One region of the Fervidobacterium sp. 2310opik-2 genome, then DNA from elsewhere that is predicted to be linked to it. Evidence: predicted binding sites of a transcription regulator. Region 1 holds the regulator's gene; each other region holds the start of a gene.
The links. The regulator HrcA, encoded in region 1, represses chaperone genes, less so after heat shock. The targets are predictions, from matches to a motif close to ATTAGCACTCNNANNNTNNGAGTGCTAAT.

Region 1 (6,670 bases):
AAGCTTAGTATTTTACTTAACTGGCGAAACTGAAACATCATCAAAGTAAAACGTTGTCGGCTCACCTTTTCCAAGCTCAAGACTTAGAGTCACTACTGGGTCACCATTTTCTGGATGGGTATATTCGAATGTAAATGTCTGCCATTCTTTTGTCAAGTCAAGTTGCTTTTCAAAATATGTACCATACGGTGCGCCAGTTTGAACCAGTTTCAAGTTTATAGAACGCGGAACATCCGTCTTTGCCTTAAGAGAAATTATGTATTTTCCACCTTTTCTAAGTTTTATCCACTGGTTAAATTGTATGTGCCATGTTTCAGTACCAGTATCTCCAACAACGATGTACCCATATCCATCTTTAACACCGTATTCTGATACCTTAGCTGAACTAATACCATACTGGGCTGCTTGCCATATCCACCATTCAGATGGCATGCTTCCTTGATCGTTGACTATTTTGTAACTAAAATCTCCATCGTTGACTAAATTATCCGGTTCTTCTTCATCGAACTCGTATTCAACAGTCTCAACAGGTTCTTCTTCAGTTCTGTACTCTGGTGGAATTTCCGACTTATCAATTGGTTTAATTACAACATCTGAAAAATAAATAGTTGTTACTTCCTGTCTTCCAAGTTCAAAGCCAAACGTTACAGTTTCATCCGCTCTGTCAGGGTGAGTGTAGTAAAATTCATAAGTCTTCCATTCTTGTGTTAGTTCTATTGTTTGCGAGAAATAATTTGTCCATGGATCGTGAGTTTGGAGTATTTTCACATTAACTTTTCTTGGTTTATCCGCCTTGGCTCTGAAATAAATATAATAGCTCTGTTTTGGTGTTAAATTAACCCATTGATTGAATTGTATGTGCCATGTATCAGAACCAACATCCGCAAGTTTTATGTGCACATAACCATCTTTAACACCATAGCTCTCAACCTTTCCACTGCTGACACCGTACTTTGCAGCTTCCCAAAGCCACCAATCATATGGATTCTTTTGTTGATCGTTTGTTATGGGAACTAAAAACCTTCCGTTATTTACAACACTTGTACTTGAAACATTTCCACCAAACACGAAAGACGAAATCAAAAAAAGAGCACTTGTTAATAGCAAAAACTCCGCAACTCTTCTCATATTTTCACACCTCCAAATTCCTAAATAGTTAAATTAACTTTTATCACAGTTAAAGATTTTAGAATTATTCAGAAAAGTTTTTCCACCGAACGTTTAGTATTATACTAATGTAACCTGTTACACACAAAACTTTGAAAAATTAAACATTTAATAACAATTAAATGAAAAAATGCGAACTATAGTTTTTAATTCTCGATTTATCTTTATTTTTTATACACCCCTAGCATTTGAGCAACTGTAAAAATCGAGAGTTATTACTCTAAAAGATTGACAAAAAGAGCATTTGTGGTATAATTTTGGCAGATGGATAATAAGTTTGCTAACATAAGTGATAATTTTCAAAGCAACGAAAATCTAACAAATAAAAAAGTAAAATTCAAGCACTGAGGAGGTGCTTTTATGGATATTACAGAACGCCAAAAAAAGATACTTTACTGCATTGTTCAGGATTACATAAACACAAAAACTCCGGTAAGTTCTAAACGTGTGCTTGAGAGCGCTATTATAGGGCGTTCTGGCGCAACTATACGAAATGATATGAATAGGCTTATGAGGGCTGGTTACATTTATCAACCACACACATCCGCTGGAAGAGTTCCTACCGACAAAGGGTTACGTTTTTACGTTAGTGAATTGAAAAAAATACGTGATGAAATAAAGTCGAAAAGCACACATGTTGACACAGCGGCTAATTTTCCAATAGGTGATATGGAAAAAGTTCTCACCGGCGCGGCAAAATTGCTAAGCTCTTCAACTAAAGGCATGGTAATTATAGAAAAACCAAATCCTCTAAACCTAAGAGTAAAGAGAGTTGTAATTACACCTGTTAGTAAGAATTTTTCAATAGTGAATATAGTTACCTCGCTTGGTTTAAGCTCTTCAATACCACTTCAACATGGCGAAATTGAAAATGTAGCACACGTTGAGGAAATACTTAACAAGGTTATCTCTGGACTTACTTTGAATGAGTTTAAAACAAGAATTAAAGAAATAATATCCAAGATAAATAATTTCAAAGAATTCGATTTTTCAGAAATGGGGAAAGGGTTTTTGGAAATAACTGAGAGATTGTCTATGGAGAGATACGAAGATTACATTTCAGAAGGACTGTATAATTTGTTGTCTAATGACAGAATAAACCTTAAGAAGTTGCAAAATATACTTGGCTATGTTTCCAGTGAAGATTTTTACAAAGACGTTTTTGAATTGGAAAGCGATATATACATAGGTAAAGAACATAGCTTAAGATTTTTAGATGATTTCTCAGTAATTTTAGGTGATTTTTACGCAGAATCAACACCAATTGGACGTATCGCTGTTATATTTGACAAGTATGGAAAGTACGATCAAATAATAGATAGCTTTGAATTCATGCTTAACAGATTGACAGAATACTTCACAGTTGTATCAAGAAATGTGTAAACAGACAAGAATAAGAATATAAAGGAGGGATTTAGATGGAATTCGAAAAAGAAGAAAAAAAACAACAAAATACTGAAAACAATGAAATTAAAGAAATTAAAGAAATTCAAGAAAATACCAGTGAAGAGAATAGCGTACAAAATATAGAAGATGAGAATAAGCAACTAAAAGAAAAAGTTGCCGAGCTTGAAGCTCAGCTCAAAGAGATTCAAAATGCTGCAAGATTTATAAAAGCATCTTTCGAAAATTACAAACTAGACGTTGAACGTCAATTAAAGGAAAATACACGTAGTACCGCTCTTAGAATTTTCAGAAATCTTATACCAATTGTGGATGATTTCAAGAGGGCGCTTAATTATTACAACCAAACTCAAGATTTGGAAGAATTTTACAAAGGAACTCAGAAAATTATCGAAAAGTTTTTCAAAACATTAGAAAACGAAGGACTAAAACCAATAGATACTTCTGGAAGATTTGATCCTTTCTTACATGAAGCTGTGGAAAGGGAAGAACGCGAAGATGTAGAAGAATATACAATAATCGAGACGATTGAAGAAGGTTACACATACAACGGGCAGGTTATAAAGCCAGCGAAAGTGAAAGTAGCAATTAAACCAAGAAAAAGTTAAAAATCGTAGAATACCAGAATTAGAATTTCAGAAAATTTGAGAGGTGATTTTTATGCCAGTCAAAAAAGACTACTATGAAATATTAGGTGTTTCAAAAAATGCTAGTGATGATGAAATAAAAGCTGCGTATAAAAAGCTTGTTAAAGAGTGGCATCCTGATAGACACACTGGCGATAAGAAAAAAATTGCAGAGCAAAAATTTAAGGATATTCAGGAAGCATACGAGGTACTTTCTGACCCTCAAAAGCGTGCGATGTACGACAAATTTGGTTACGTAGGGGAAGGTATACCTTACAATTATGAATACACCACATCTTCTGGTGGAGGCTTTGGCTTTGAAGACATATTTAAAGATTTCTTCAATGATGATATCTTCAACATATTCTTTGGCAATCAGCGCACACAATCATCGCAAAGAGTATCTGGTAAAAGGGTACCAAAACGTGGCGAAGATATAAATATAGAAGTAACATTAAATGAAGCAGACGTATTCACGGGAAAGGATGTAACTGTTGAATACGATAGATATGAAGAATGTGCGCACTGTCATGGTGAAGGAGTTGAACCTGGTAGTAAGTGGGTTACATGTTCAAAGTGTCACGGGACAGGTGTTGTTCGTGAAGAAAGGAGAACACCTTTTGGTGTATTTATAAACCAATACACCTGTGATGTTTGCGGTGGACGTGGTAGTGTTCCGGGAGAAGTATGCCATGAATGTAGAGGTGCTGGAAGGATTAGAAAGAGAGTGTCCACAGTTGTAAATATTCCAGCCGGTGTTGAAAACGGCTCTGTTATAAGAGTTCCAAGAAAAGGAAACGCAGGAATTAACGGTGGAGAATACGGAGATTTATATGTCCATGTTAATATTAGGAAAACAAGCGAATACAAACGTGAAGGCGATGATATAATAATAGATGTCCCTGTTGATTACGTAACTGCAATTCTTGGTGGAAGTGTAACTGTAAACCTGCCGAGTGGTGAGTTTGTCGAAGTTGAAATTCCTTCAGGAACACAACCAAATGAAAAAATAATTGTCAAAGGCAAAGGATTTCCAAATCTAAGAAGTGGTAAGCGTGGGAATTTAGTAGCTAATATTGTAGTAAAGATACCAAAAAGGGTATCTCATAAGGAAAAAGAATTGCTAAAAGAAATAGCAAAAGAAAGAGGGGTTAGAATTTGAAGTTTGAATCCAAAAAAGTTTCAGCGATAAAAAAAAGAAAGAAAAACACGCTCAAAAAAATCTTCTTTTCACTGTTTTTTGTTGTTTTAATTTTTGGCATTTTGTTTGCTATTTACAATTTAGCAAAGTTTGTACCACTCTTTGCAAACTCGACTCCTGAAAAAAGTAAAGATAAAAAGGTCGAATCAAAAGTTATATCTTACAATGATTCTTATGAAGTTAGATTCCATAAAGTGATAAAAGATGGCAAAAACATAATAGCCATTGGTACTGTTATGAAAGACCCTTCTTTAAAATATCAACTATTAGTTGTCTCTTTTGACGAAAATGGAAATGTAAAGTGGAAAACAGAGTTTGGAAAAGAAGGCGATGAATGGGGATACGATATACTTAAATCAAATAACGGTTACATTGCCCTTGGAGTCGTCTCTTCAAAATCATTAAATGTAAACGGCAGATACGATGCCTTGGTTCTTAATATAAGTAACTCGGGAGATGTAATTTCGTACAAAGTTTACGGTGGACCAGATTGGGACAGAGCTTACAAATTGCTTAAAGTTAAAGATGGATATGTCTTTGCTGGAGACAATTTTATGAAAGGTGGAGATATTTTAGAAAACTTTGGTGAGCACGATTACTGGATAGCTAAAATAGATAGTAAAGGAACCTTATTGTGGAGCAAAAGTTTCGGTGGAATTAGGTGGGATAGAGCTTATAGCGCAGATTATGATGCAGAAACTGATACCATAATAGTTGTTGGTTCTTCAAATTCATTTACAGACGGAACAAGATACGAAGGTTATGTACTGGCTTACGATTCAAATGGCACATTAAAATGGAAAACGTTCTTATCAAATTTAGGAACAATATGGCCAACAAGTGCCTCTATTGCTAACTCCAAAATTTACGTTGGTGGATACGCTTACGAAAATGGAAATGAAAAATCTTTTATTGCTATGTTGAACCCATCTGGAAAAGTTGAGTATATTAAAACATTTGCTAATAAAACAAGAATAAATGCTATAAAAGTTAAAAAAACAGAAAAACAAGACATAGTATACTTTGCTGGTTATAAAGATAATGGTACAAAGCAACCTTGGTATGGGCAATTTATCTTTTCATCTGAAATGACAGAACCTGTTTTGGTAGAGTACTCTATAGATTCTGAGTATGGAATGTTATTCGATATTCTTATTGAAGATGGTTACGTAATTACTTCAGGTTCAACAATGGAAAAAGGAAAAGTAATTGGATTAATCAAAGCGGTACCGGAAAAAGGATTATAAACTCGAATCACTAAGTATCTATAATTTTCTTTATATTTTCTTTATACATTCTTCCAACCGGTATTATATTCCCATTTATGAGCTCTATCGCTAAACCTCCAATATAGTTTTTCAAAATTTTTTTAACTGCGTTTATCGAAATAATATAAGACTTATGCACACGTATAAATTTGTCTTTCGACAATTTCACTTCAAACTCTTTCAAAGGAGTCTTTGTTTTAAGAATGCCTTGTTTTAAGTTAACTACCGTCAATCCTTCACTTGCTTGAAATAAAATTATATCATCGCAATTTACAAGTACTATCTCATTTTCAGTTTCGATAGGTATTTTTTTCTGTAAGTTCGATAAATCGTAAGACAATCTTTCAAGCATGCTTCTAATTTTTTCCTCTATGAAATCTTGATAGTTCTCATTTAATTTTTTCGATTCTATTGCCTTACTAACCTTATCGATTGCGTTTTTCAATCTCTCCCTACTAACTGGTTTTAAAATATAATCAATAGCATTCCTTTCAAATGCTTTAACTGCATATTCCGAATAGGCTGTTACGAAAACTACGTATGGTTTATGATTAATCTTGCTAAGCAGATAGAACCCATCCTTATCACCTAAGTTTATATCCAAGAAAAGCACGTCTGGCTTAAGTTCGTCAATCAATCTAATTCCTTCATCTACATTATCAGCCCATCCAAGAACTTCTATCCCTTCTTCTTTCAGCATTTTTTCGAGCACCATCGCAAGTAATTTTTCATCTTCGACAATTACACATTTCATATTACATCACTCCGTTTAGTCCTTTATAATCATTTTGACAGTTGTTCCTTCGTTTTGTTTTGAAACTATCTCCATAGTTGAGTTTTTCGAGAACAGTTTTAGTCTTTCTTCCACAAGATTTATTCCAGTGCCTTTAACTATTTTATCCGCTCCTATTCCTGTGTCTTTTACTGTTATAACAATTTGTCCATTAATGGTTGTGCATGAAATATAAATTTTACCACCTTTTTTCGACTTTGAGATTCCGTGT
Region 2 (6,670 bases), on a different contig from region 1:
TAACCATATAAGTCAAATTTCTGCAAAAATAAGCTATCACCATTTGATTCAAATGTTGTTTTCTCCGGGAAGTTTAAGTTGACAACGATAGTTGCTACCCTTGTTGTTCCAGGAAGCGGATTTTCCATACTATTCAAAGTGTATTTCAATTCTGTTGGCCTAACAAAACTTAGTGAATTCACTTTGGATACATTGTTCGCAAATTCCTCAGATAATACACTATCTATTGTTATACCAGATAACGGTTTTAAATCAATGTTGTATGCTATAGAGTTAGTTGCAGCATCCAAGAACAGATAAGCGCGAGTTTTCCCGATTGCGAACTCAGGCAATAACAAAGTAACTGTTGCACTGAGTTGCGCGTAATAAATCTCAATGTAAGCAGGACCTTTTATAGGTAACCGGATACTATCTTTGTCGTAATAAGTATTCTTCTCAAAACCTCTTGGGTCATCTGGGTTCCACTGATAGACAACCCATTTGTACGCATACCACTGTTGACCTTGATAATTTGTGTTAGCGTCAACAGTGTGTACTGCACTATTTGGATTTGAACGATAAGTGTTATAATCAAATTTAACATCAATAGAATCTGTAGCCTCACTATTTGTTTGCAATGGATATTTATTATAAATATAGAAGGTGTAAGTAGCATCCGTAAAAACAGTTAAATACCTATCGTTGAACATGTAAGTTAATATGGCTGGATTATCTCCCTCAGAACCTTCATATTCATTTTGTCCCGTTTTCCAAAATCTGAAAGTAAAAGTCGAGTCAACGGTTGGTTTAGAACCTCCTTGAACACTAAACGATGGAGTAAATAATAATAATCCACCGGTTGGCGTAGCGAACTTTACTTCGAGTTTTTGAGATCCTGGTATTCCTTCTGGAATTTTAGCTAAGTTTGTTTCATTCGTTCTTAAATTAGAAAGAGTTACAGCAATTGTATTATCTGGATTTATTAATTTTGCATCGTAAAGTAGTCCATAAGTACCTGTATTATTGAATAACGCTCCACTCAATTCTTTTCCATAAAATCCTTCTTTGGCGGTTATGAATATTCTCGTTTTAAATGACATAGAAGCTGAGTCAACAAAACCTGTGTGGTTTATATTCTGACCGTACATTGCCCAAACACCGTATGGCCCTCTTGCATCAAACTGCCATGCGTAAATTGTTCCATCGTTCGTTGCCGTTGCAAAATAGTAATTATCATTGTAAAGAGCTCCAAGTGGTGCAACGTTAACAGCAGCGCTTATTGGGAATGTACTTGTTGTAGTTACCTCCCATTCTTTGGAAAATACACCACTTGTAGGATTAAAACTAAGTATAGTTATTTTTCCAGTACCACCTGTCGAAGAAGAGGGAATTATCAGGTAAGTTATCCCATCACGCCCTTTCACTATAGCCGGCGTCGTTGTTATCTGCTGACCGATGGAGTATTCACCAAGTTTAAGCAAATTTTTGTTTAGCGCAGCAACTTTACCGTTATCACCAAATATGTAGATATATCCTTCACCATCTATAAGAGGGCCTGAACTGTTCGAAGCTGATAAGAAACGTACGTGATTTTCCGACCCAGAAGGATCAATCTTATAAAGATATCCTGCCGTACTTAGAGCATATATGAAACCGCTTTCGTCCATAGCCATAGGTGTTGAAAATTCATCACCGATAGAAAGAATAAGATTAGGAGTACTGAATGCTGCGACATTAATACTGTAAAATTTTCCATTTTGCGTTAAAATATAAACTTTATCTTTGGAAGGACTCATAAGTGGCGGAACTTTTACAGGTCCACCAACAGTAACGGAACTAGGAGTAAAGTTAGTACCATCAAACGTTACTTTGTAAACCGTTCCTTTCATCGTTGCGGTAATTATAACTAAATTTGCTCCATTAGCGTAAGCGACAAGCCCGTAAGCAGAACCATCAATATTAAAAGATTCTGGCGTTCCAAATGAACCATTTATTTTTAAAACATTCAGTTTATTTTGTGCTGTTTCCTGAGCTGTTACCCATATAAGATACTTATTAGAACCATTTTCTACATACGTTGGTGGTGCAACAACGTTGTTTATACCACTAACTTGACCTAAAGCAACCATAGCACCAGACATTTGAAGTTCGTAAACCGCTCCATCCTTGGAAAGTACCAATAAGTTGCCGCCGTTCTTTGCTATAACCCCCGGACCGTATTTCCCAGGAAGAACCCAACTGTACTTCGTAGTTGACCATAAACCTGAAGTGTTAAGTGCAGCAAAAGTTTGTACGAAAAATGCTGAAATAAGGACAAAAAACAAGAAAGAGAACTGTTTTCTTTTATTCATAAACCCACCTCCATGTTAAAAACAGATATTATTTATAATATATTCATACATATTATCGGAACCAATTGAGTATTTTTTATTGGAATAAATTTTATCCTTTCAATTCTCATTGTACATACAATAAGAATCTACCTATATCTCTCATCAAATTACCACTTTTATCTTGAACGTTCATAACAGATATGTAATATTGTCCTAAAGACATAGGTGTTGTGACAGAAAAGGTTACTATCCTACCATCGGGTGAAACTTCCTCTACTTCCATTTGCAAATCCCTATAGTACATGGTGAATTCATCCTCTTTAACTAACAAGCGTGGCAACGCTGTTAAACTAACTCCGCCTGGATCTTCTACTGTAAGCGAGAAAGTTACTAAACCAGGGAAAACATAGTTAGCCTCAGTTTTTTTAAGTTCTATTCCGTTTGCCTTTAGAGAAACAAACCTTGGTCCATTATAATCTTTTACACTTACCCATGTCTCGGCGATTCCAGCCCTTCCATCTTTGGATTCTGCATATATTGTTATAAAATGAGTACCTTCTTCAACTGACCATATTGCAAAACTCTGAGCCGATGTATCTCCATTACTGCTAAAATCAGCAATCGCATGACCATCAACAAGAAAAACGATTCTCGTATAAATAACATCTTTCTCATTCGGCACCATAGCGATAACTGCGGAAGCGTTTGCGGTTGGTTCAGATGGGCTAACTTGAACGTTAAAGCTAAGCGCCGTGCCACCAATGTATATCCTTTTTGCATATGTATTCATATTACCTTCTGCATCATACGCTACTACATTTATCGCATGCGTTCCAATCTCACTTTTACCTATCATGACTTCTTTCACAAATTTCTTACCGGATATATTCTCCTCAGATATAACTTTATCATCAAACGTAAGCATGTACTTTTTCAAGTTTATATCGTCTGTAAGCTCTATCCTAACTGAGACATTGGAGTTTTCAGAATAAAAAGTATCCGCATAAACACTTATATTAGGCGGTGTTAAATCTCTTGGCCTTACATCAAAAATTAGTTTTGTTGCATCTTCACTTTTGTAAGCAACCGAACGTAAAAACAATTCAGTCTTTCCGGGTTCTGTTATCCTTGGCAATCTTAGATAAACATATTTATCAGAAGTCTTCGTTGAAGTATTAAACCATGACGCACTCGAACTCAAAATTCCATTAACATTGATATCTACAAAAGGATTTTCACCATCTAATTTCAGTTGTAAAAGCACCTCATCACCAACATATGGTGCTTCCGGAATAAGCTTTATGTCTTTTAAGTAAGGTGGTTTCAAATCGTATACAGTCAATGTTGAAGATACAGTATACCATTTACCTTCAGTTATAGAATACCCTTCGGCTTTTACCGTATACACACCTGGCATTTTAGGTGACCAGGTTTTGCTATAAGGGTAAGCGCTTAACAACATCAATTCGTTATAACTGTTGTTACTAATAATTACCTTTATATTCGATATACCCGGTTCTCTTGGCTCCACATTGATATTTATCGGTGTTCCAATAACAGCAACAGAAGGAATTGAAATAGATATTTTTTGACTATTAGAATCATCAAGTTTTTTTGCAACACAAGAGGCTAATGAAACTATTAAAATAACGGTAATAAATATTCCAAAAAAGCCACTTGCATGAATTCTCTTCATGCTTGACACCTCCAGTTATCCATAAAATTCACCAAATCTTATTTCTACATATATTATCTAAAATCCTATGTAAAAATATATTTGCTTCATTAATCATGCTTAAAATTGACAAAATATCTTGATTTTTTGTATAAATATGGTAAAATGATTAGCGTCAAACAATTGGTATATCCAGTGGGGCCGTAGCTCAGGTGGGAGAGCGCTACCATGGCACGGTAGAGGTCGTGGGTTCAAGTCCCATCGGCTCCACCAAAAATAACGAAAACAAAACAAGCCTTGAAAAAATCAAGGCTTGTTTTATTTCTATAAAAAATGGCCATAAATCAAAGTCTAACAACATGTTATTTCCAGAAATTATTTATTTTCAAACTTTATCGTTGTAAAAATAAGAAAGAAAGAGATTTATACATATATTGTTATTTAAACTTACATAACAGTCCATAATTACCAATAGTTAAAATTCACTTTTCACATTTTTTTGTTATACTAAAATTAGCAACCTACACATAAGAGTGATAAAAACAAAAACTACTTGTAGGAGGGGGTAAGATTATGAAAGTAAAGCCACTTGGTGAAAGGTTATTGATAAAGCCAATCGTTGAAGAGAAAAAAACAGCAGGCGGTATTGTTCTTCCAGATGCCGCAAAAGAAAAACCCATGAAAGCAGAGATTGTTGAAGTTGGTAAACTTCCTGAAGACTGCCAGCTCAAAGTTGGCGATAAGGTAATTTACAACAAGTACTCTGGTACGGAAATAAAGATAGATGATGAAGATTATATCATCATCGATGTAAGCGATATTCTAGCAAAAATAGAAGAGTAAAAATTCAAGGAGGTGCGAGATATGGCAAAGTTATTAAGATACAGTGAAGAAGCAAGAAGGTCATTAGAAGCAGGTGTAGATGCAGTTGCTAATGCAGTTAAGATTACATTGGGTCCAAAAGGTAGAAATGTTGTTATTGAAAAATCATGGGGCAGCCCAACAATTACAAATGATGGTGTCTCTATTGCAAAAGAAATTGAATTAGAAGACAAATTTGCAAATCTTGGTGCACAACTTGTTAAAGAAGTTGCAAGCAAGACTAATGATGTTGCTGGTGACGGTACAACAACGGCTACAGTTCTTGCTCAAGCGATGATTAAAGAAGGACTCAAGATGGTAGCAGCTGGCGCAAATCCGATATTGATTAAAAAAGGTATCGACAAAGCAACATCAAAGGTTGTTGAAGAGATTAAGAAAATTTCAAAGAAACTTTCAAGCACAGAGGATATCGCACACGTCGCATCAATCAGTGCAAATAGTGAAGAAATTGGTAAATTAATCGCAGAAGCAATGGAAAAAGTTGGCGAAGATGGAGTTATCACAGTCGAAGATAGCAAAACAATTGATACTTACGTTGAATTTACAGAAGGTATGCAATTCGACAGAGGTTACATCTCACCATACTTTGTAACAGACCCAGAAAAGATGGAAGTCGTTTACAATGAACCATTCATACTCATCACAGATAGAAAACTTTCAAACGTTAAACCTCTCATTCCTATTCTTGAAAAAGTAGCTCAAACAGGAAGACCACTTGTAATTATCGCAGAAGATGTTGAAGGTGAAGTTCTCACAACGTTAGTTCTCAACAAACTCAAGGGAACACTTAACACCGTAGCAGTTAAAGCTCCTGGCTTCGGTGACAGAAGAAAAGCAATGTTACAAGATATAGCAATTCTCACAGGTGGTATTGTAGCAAGCGAAGAAGTTGGAATTAACCTCGAAGACCTCACACTCCAAGACCTTGGTAGAGCAGACGTTGTAAGAGTTAAGAAAGATGAAACAATAATTGTCGGCGGAAAAGGTAAGCCAGAAGAAATCAAGAAGAGAGTTGCACAAATCAAAGCACAAATCGAGCAAACAACAAGCGAATACGAAAAAGAAACACTCCAAGAAAGAATGGCAAAATTAGCTGGTGGTGTCGCAGTAATTAAGGTTGGTGCAGCAACAGAAACAGAACTTAAAGAAAAGAAACACAGAATTGAAGACGCACTCAGCGCAACAAGAGCAGCTGTTGAAGAAGGTATCGTCCCTGGCGGTGGAATTACATTACTTAGAGCAAGAAAAGTTCTTGAACCAGTTCTCAATGAACTTACCGGTGACGAAAAACTCGGTGCTCAAATAGTCTACAATGCTCTCGAAGCACCAATTAGACAAATCGCTCTCAACGCAGGTTACGATGGTGCAATAATTATCCACAACGTACTTTCAAAAGATGATGTAGCATACGGTTTTGATGCCCTTAAAGGTGAATACTGTAACATGTACGAACGTGGAATTATCGACCCAGCAAAGGTTACAAGAAGCGCTCTACAAAACGCAGCATCAATCGCAGGTATGCTCCTTACAACAGAAGTGCTCGTAGTTGAAAAACCAGAAGAAAAGAAACCAGCAGCACCTGAAATGCCAGAATATTAATACTAAATACTTAAAAAATATTAATAATAGCAGCGTCGAGGAAATATTCCTCGGCGCTTTTTCGTTTTTTATGGTAAAATTAATTGCAATAAATCACTAAAAAGTAGGTGAAGCTATGCGCGTAAGGCTTTTAGCTGTCACAGATATCCACGGTGTTATAGCTACAATGGAAAGCGATGACATTAGTTGGGGGAGTAGAGAA
Region 3 (6,670 bases), on a different contig from region 1:
AATAATAATCTTTTGCACCATCGAGTTCCTCTTGGACGGTTTTTGGCACTATTGGAGTTGCAATTATCTGGCTGTGTGGATGTGCAAGTGAGGCTCCTCCATCTTTACCGTGATTTCTAAATATAAGTATATACTTAACTCTTTCATCTTGCGCCATAGCTCTGAATCTTGTTAGGTAAGCCCAGATAACTTCCTCTGTTTGTTTGTAATCGTACAGTGCGAAAGTTGAATTATGGTCAGGTGTTTCGACTATTACCTCATGATAGCCAAATCCTGTCATCGCATCGTACATTCCGTGACCGTATCTATCCACTGGTAATTCAGAGTCAACAGCTGGAAATTTGTTAGACACTACCCTAACCCACCAACCCGGGGTGTTTGGTTGGGTCTCTGGTGGCCTGAACGCAAGGATTTCAGGCGGAGTTGTGTGTTCATTACCATAGTCAAAAGGACAGAACCCAACTTTTGTCTCTTCGGGTTGAACTTGAAAATCATGAGGACGCTTTGCACGTTCCGTGGAGATAATTACCCACCTTTTTACAACAGGGTCTTTTCTATATTCAGGCATGAAAAATCCTCCCTTTATATTTTGTTTCTATCTATTTTATCTTTGTACCTTGGATTTAGCTCTTTGATAAAGTTTTACGTATTCTTTCGCCGATTTATCCCAACTTAAATCCATTGTCATTGCGTTCTTTATCAAAGTGTTCCAATCTTCTTTACTATTGTAGAAGTAAATTGCCCTTGCCATAGCTTTAAGTAAGTGCGCGGGATCAAATCCTTCAAATCCAAAACCGTTTCCTTCTTTTGTTTCTGGATTGTATTCTTTGACAGTGTCAGCTAAGCCTCCAGTGTATCTGACAATAGGGATGGTACCATACCTGAGACTGTACATTTGACCCAATCCACATGGCTCGTATCTTGAAGGCATTAAGAACATATCACAGCCAGCGTATATTTTTTGCGCAAGCACAATATCAAACTTAAGATTTATGGAATATTTTTCTGGATACTTTTCTCCAAGTTTTTTGAACATATTTTCATATTTTTCTTCACCTGTACCTAATAGTACAAATTGGATATCAAATAATGAAACATAATCCATTATTTCAGCCATTATATCAAGACCTTTTTGGTCAACAAGTCTATTTATCATTCCAATCATTGGAACGTCTCTTTCAGGTAATCCAAGTTCTTTTTGTAGGAGTTTTTTGTTTTCTTTCTTTTTCTCGATGGTATTTAAATCATAGTTTACGTAAATCTTATTATCTGTAAGTGGATTAAACTCTTCGTAATCTATGCCATTTAATATTCCATACAAGTCTGAAGACCTTGCCCTTAAAACCCCTTCCAATTTTTCACCATATTCTTTTTGCTGGATTTCCTTCGCGTAAGTTGGGCTTACAGTGTTTATAATATCCGAGAAGATAATTCCACCCTTTAAAAAGTTTATTTTACCGTAAAACTCTATACCATCTATATTGTACAGATAATCAGGCAATCCCGCAAATCTTAAATATTCCGGTTCAAATATCCCCTGGTATCCAAGATTATGAATTGTTAATACAGTAGCTATTTTCGATAGTAAAGGATCATCTCTGAATACAGTCTTTAAATAAACAGGTATCAAAGCAGTTTGCCAATCGTTTACGTGGACAATATCATATTCAAAATTCAGCTTTCTTATAGCTTCTATTACACTATATGAAAAAAATATAGCTTGTTCTGCGAGATCTGGACCAGCGTAAACTTCATCAGCGTTGAAATAATATTCATTGTTAATAAGAAAAACGTTAACTCCTTTTGTGCCGGGTAACATTGTTTTATAAATTTCGAACTTTTCTTCTGTTCTCAACATTGATGCGTCTACTTTTTCTGTGATTTTTTCAATTGCCCATCCATATTTTTCAGCATTTTGTTTAACTTTTTTATGGTATGGCATATAGATATCGACGTTTATATTCTGTCTTTCCAAGTACTTAGGCAAAGCACCAACAACATCCGCCAAACCGCCAACTTTTGCAAATGGGTACACTTCATAAGATACCATTGCTATTCTCATTTGCTTCACCTCCCAATGATTTTTAATTTAAAAAATTATAAAGTCAAAATCTGGAAGATTCTACCGGTTCATCATGTGTAAATACTATATAATCGCATTTTTTTCTAATTTTATTGACGAATCTCGAGCAATTGTCGTTTCTTAATAATCTAATTATATCATAAAATTCCACGCGGTTCATAACTATATCGCCGGTATAAAAAACTCTTCCCATATTTTCCGTATCTATGAGAAACGAGCAATGTTCTTTTGAATGCCAGGGTGTATGAAAAACTCTGATTTTATCAAAAAGAATATCCCCTGCATTTATCTCAATGACTTTTTTCCATGAATCCATTATTTCTCTATACAATTTACTTTTAATAAGGCCAAATTTATCATATGGTTTATTCTTATAGGCAGGATGTATGTATATAGTGGCATTCGGAAAGATTTTGGTTGCGTATGCGTGGTCTAGATGGAGATGAGTCAGTAAAATATCGGTGATATCTTCTAATTTGATATTTCTGTTTTCCAAAGCTTCTTCTAAAGTATGAAACGATGTGTAATCTCCTGGGTCAATTAAGATTAATCTATTTTCGTTTTTTAAAAGACAAGCTGTTGAGTACGCGATCTCTACAGATTTTGGAACACGAATACTACCACCTATATTTAGTAATTCGAACTGCATTTAATCACCCCACACTTTAATTTGCTTTATATATTATATCATACTACACCACCCTTTTTTTCGTCCACGGATATTTTATGAAAAAGTACAAAACAAGAAACATTTCAAACAATTCAGCTATCATGAAAGAAAGCCAAAAGTTAATCGCGCCTAATTTAAGTATATTTACAGTAATGAAAAGATATGGGATCATAATAGCCCATCTACTTAAAAAGCTTGATATGAAGGTAAAAATCGTTAGCCCCGCGCCGAAAAAACCACTTGATAATAGCCAACTCACTGTTGTGAAAAGTAATGTTGGAACTACAATTAAAGAGCCTTGACTTCCAATTCTAATTACATTCATATCATTTGTGAAAAATAAATAGATATTACTTCTGAGTGTAATTAACACAACAACAGCTATGGATATTATCAATAAACCGTACAATAACGAAACAAACACAATATTTTTTGCCTCTTTTTCATCATCTTTACCCAAAGAAAAACCGACAAGTGTGCTAGTTGCCATTGATAAACCAAAGATAGGTATATTTGAAAAACCAATTATTCTTTCAAGGATACCGATTGTGCTTATATATTCTGAACCGAATCCAGAGGCAAATTTTATCAAAAACGCGTAAGAAAGCGTTCTAAGTAACATCTCACCGCCGGTGGGAAGGCCTATCGTCATTAGTTTTGCATCTATTTTCCAATCTAAAACAAACAAACCTTTAAGGGATATCTTAACATCCTTAACCCCTCTGAATAAAAAGAATAAACCTAATCCTAGGGAAATGAAAGTAGAAACAACTGTTGCCCATGCGGCACCAGAAATTCCCAAATTGAAACCTCGGATATTGATAAAAGGAACCCTATCAAACATGAAAATCGGATCTAAAAAGATATTTACAATAGAACCGGCAACCATATTAACCATAGCAAGATGCGCGCTACCGATGTTTCTAAGGGCGGTAAATGTGGAATAAGTCATAAAAAACGCAAACATAAAGAAAACTCTTATGTATCCATAATCAATTGCTGCCTTTACAACTTCGGTGTCTTTCGTATAAAAATTCATCAACGGTTTTAGTACAACCAAAAGTATTGCAGAGGCTAAAACAGCGACGAAACCTTTGAATATAAGAGTTTGCTCGATTATCTTACTTGTTAGCTTTTTGTCTCCTTTTCCGTAAGACTGTGAAATCATAGAAACGGAGGATGTCCCTATGATTTCGTTGAGTATCTCGACTATCCAAAAAACTGTCGAAAATAAAGTAACACCGGCTATCGCCTTAGACGATAGCCTGCCTATCCAAAATAAATCCACTATATCGTACATCGATTGCATAACACTACCAACAATCGATGGAAGGGCTAATTTAAACAACTGTCTGGAATTATCAAGGAACTTCGATTTATCAAAATTCAGAAAAGCACCTCCAAATTCTGTATTATACGGAATTTTTAATATGCTTGTACATCTTTATCATAACATAAGCGTTTGCAAAGTAGAAAATGGAACTTATTACGAATATAAGTGTATAACCATTTTTAAAAGCAGTTAGAAGTGAAAACATCTCAGCAGACAGAGCACGTGATACATTATTAACGAAATTATTAGCGCCGTTTATAGTTGCAATCTTATCACGCCTAACATTTGAATAAACGAGTGCGCTTAGCAAAGGACTAACCATGTTCATAACTGCGAATCTAACTATATAGACACTTGTAAATGTTATCGGTTCTCTCACAAAACTTAAAGAGACTATAAGTATAGGTACAACTACGTAAGAAAAGATAAGTATATTCATATCGCCGAACCTCTTACCAAGTTTGTGAGAAAACACTGCCCCAAGGCTTGTTGCCAATTGCGCCAAAGCTAAAATTATACCTATAACGGAAGCACTCATTTTGAATAAATCGTAAAATATGACATTTCCAAAACTAACGAACAATCCAGCCCCGAAACCAACACTTATCGTTGATAGCATATAGTAGAAAACTACTTTAGATTTTTTAGGAGAAAATACAGATATAAATTCTTGAAAATCAATAACATTGGAATTTTTAAGATTTACTTCATTTTGAATCCTCAATTTTCTTAAAGGAATTATAGCAAAAATTCTTGAAAGGCTTGCAGTGATAAGAACCCATTTTGCTGGAAACATATCGCCAAGTACTCCACCCAAAACATTTCCTATAACTCCGGTAAACATTCCAACTCCGAAATTTAAACCAAAAAATTTTGCTCTGTTGTCACTATCAGTTTTAAGAACTAAGAGAGTCGATAAAATTATGGAAGTAGCTGAAGTGAATCCACCAAAAAAGAACGAAGTGATAATCAGTTGAAAATAAGATTTGGTGATTACACGGTATACGCCAAAAAATATACCTAAAAGTTGCGAAAATATTATCAGTTTTTTCTTATCGAACTTATCAGCAAAAAAGCCAAATACCAATCCAAAAAATGCCGCTCCCCACAAGCTAGTAGAGGTTATTCTTCCAACAATACTTGTTGGAACTCCGCTTTGTCTTAAAACTAAATTAAATAGTGTTCCATATATACCCTGAGCAAGCCCGTCAATAAGGGTAAATAAAGTTATAAGCAAAGGTTGAGACATTTATACACCATCTTCCTTTTTTACCTATTTTGTTCGTATTTCAAACTATTCTAATTCAATTGTACCATTAGGCCAGAAAACTTCAACAACTAAACAAAAAACCAACTTATTCAAAGTAACACAAAATTAAAAATTATCACTCTTGACATATAAGTGATAATATGGTAAAATTCAAAACGAAAGGAAAAAGAAAAAATAGAAGAAAGGAGATGATTTTATGGTGTTTAACATGGAGGACTTCACGGAAAATGCTCAAGAGATACTCCAGTCTGTTAACGACATCTTAAATCGTTACAGACAAAACCAGTTGGCGCCTGAGCATATTTTATTAACTATGCTTGAAAACACTAAAAACGCAGCTGTAGATATTCTTACTTTCCTCAATGTTGATACGGATGCGTTGAGAAGAGACGTTGAAAGGATTATTTCTTCAAAAGGTGGTTATTACTATTCTGGCAGCAGTGGTACAAACCAAATTTACATAACCCCAGATACAACAAAAGTTATTAACGAGGCAAAGCGCGAAGCGAAAAGAATGGGAGATGAAAAGGTTGGTACAGACCACTTACTTTTAGCAATGGCTATTGTACCAGAGACAACAACTTATAGGTTATTGAGTAAATATGGAATAACACAAGATGCGCTTTACAGTGCTATAAAACAATTAAGAATGCAAAGGACTTATTCTGAAGAAGAAAACATCGACATTCTTGCAAAGTTTACTGAAAACCTCACCGAAATGGCAAAAAACGGACAACTCATGCCTGTAGTTGGCCGTGAAAATGAAATCAACAGGATGATTGAGATACTTGGACGCAAGATTAAGAACAACCCCGTTCTGATAGGTGACCCAGGCGTTGGTAAAACAGCGATTGTTGAAGGGCTTGCGCAAAGGATTGTTAATAAGGACGTGCCAGAATTCTTGAAGAATAAAACAATACTTAAATTAGACCTTGCAAGATTGGTTGCTGGTACGAAATTCAGAGGGGAATTCGAGGAAAGACTAAAAAAACTTATAGACGTACTTAAGAAGAGAACAGACGTTATACTCTTTATCGACGAATTACACACAGTTGTTGGTGCTGGTGCCGCTGAGGGTGCACTTGATGCAGGTAACATTCTAAAACCAGAGCTTGCCCGTGGAACGTTAAGGGTTATCGGTGCGACTACAGTTGAAGAATACAGGAAACATATTGAAAAAGACAAAGCGTTAGCAAGAAGATTCCAAGTAATCTTTGTCCCAGAACCAAGTATAGAAGAAACCATCGAAATCTTGAAAGGTTTGAAGGCCAAATTTGAAGAATTCCACAACGTCTCTATAAGTGATAAGGCAAT

Region 2: the regulator HrcA is predicted to act here: its motif matches at 4,500-4,528, upstream of groES (co-chaperone GroES).
Region 3: the regulator HrcA is predicted to act here: its motif matches at 5,468-5,496, upstream of AS161_RS06400 (ATP-dependent Clp protease ATP-binding subunit).

Annotation. Positions count from the first base shown of each region.
Region 1 is NZ_LNGG01000002.1:12,714-19,383, reverse strand. Features, by position in the region: gene AS161_RS00920 (carbohydrate binding domain-containing protein) at 13-1,128, opposite strand; gene hrcA (heat-inducible transcriptional repressor HrcA) at 1,528-2,550, shown strand; gene AS161_RS00910 (nucleotide exchange factor GrpE) at 2,586-3,179, shown strand; gene dnaJ (molecular chaperone DnaJ) at 3,232-4,359, shown strand; gene AS161_RS00900 (hypothetical protein) at 4,356-5,645, shown strand; gene AS161_RS00895 (LytTR family DNA-binding domain-containing protein) at 5,656-6,420, opposite strand; gene AS161_RS00890 (histidine kinase) at 6,436-6,670, opposite strand, start outside.
Region 2 is NZ_LNGG01000004.1:82,964-89,633, reverse strand. Features, by position in the region: gene AS161_RS02295 (PQQ-binding-like beta-propeller repeat protein) at 1-2,330, opposite strand, end outside; gene AS161_RS02290 (hypothetical protein) at 2,437-4,008, opposite strand; tRNA gene AS161_RS02285 (tRNA-Ala) at 4,185-4,260, shown strand; gene groES (co-chaperone GroES) at 4,561-4,830, shown strand; gene groL (chaperonin GroEL) at 4,852-6,468, shown strand; gene AS161_RS02270 (dihydrofolate reductase) at 6,584-6,670, shown strand, end outside.
Region 3 is NZ_LNGG01000012.1:198,011-204,680, reverse strand. Features, by position in the region: gene galT (galactose-1-phosphate uridylyltransferase) at 1-568, opposite strand, end outside; gene AS161_RS06420 (glycogen/starch synthase) at 605-2,062, opposite strand; gene AS161_RS06415 (MBL fold metallo-hydrolase) at 2,106-2,732, opposite strand; gene AS161_RS06410 (MATE family efflux transporter) at 2,776-4,101, opposite strand; gene AS161_RS06405 (MFS transporter) at 4,166-5,335, opposite strand; gene AS161_RS06400 (ATP-dependent Clp protease ATP-binding subunit) at 5,553-6,670, shown strand, end outside.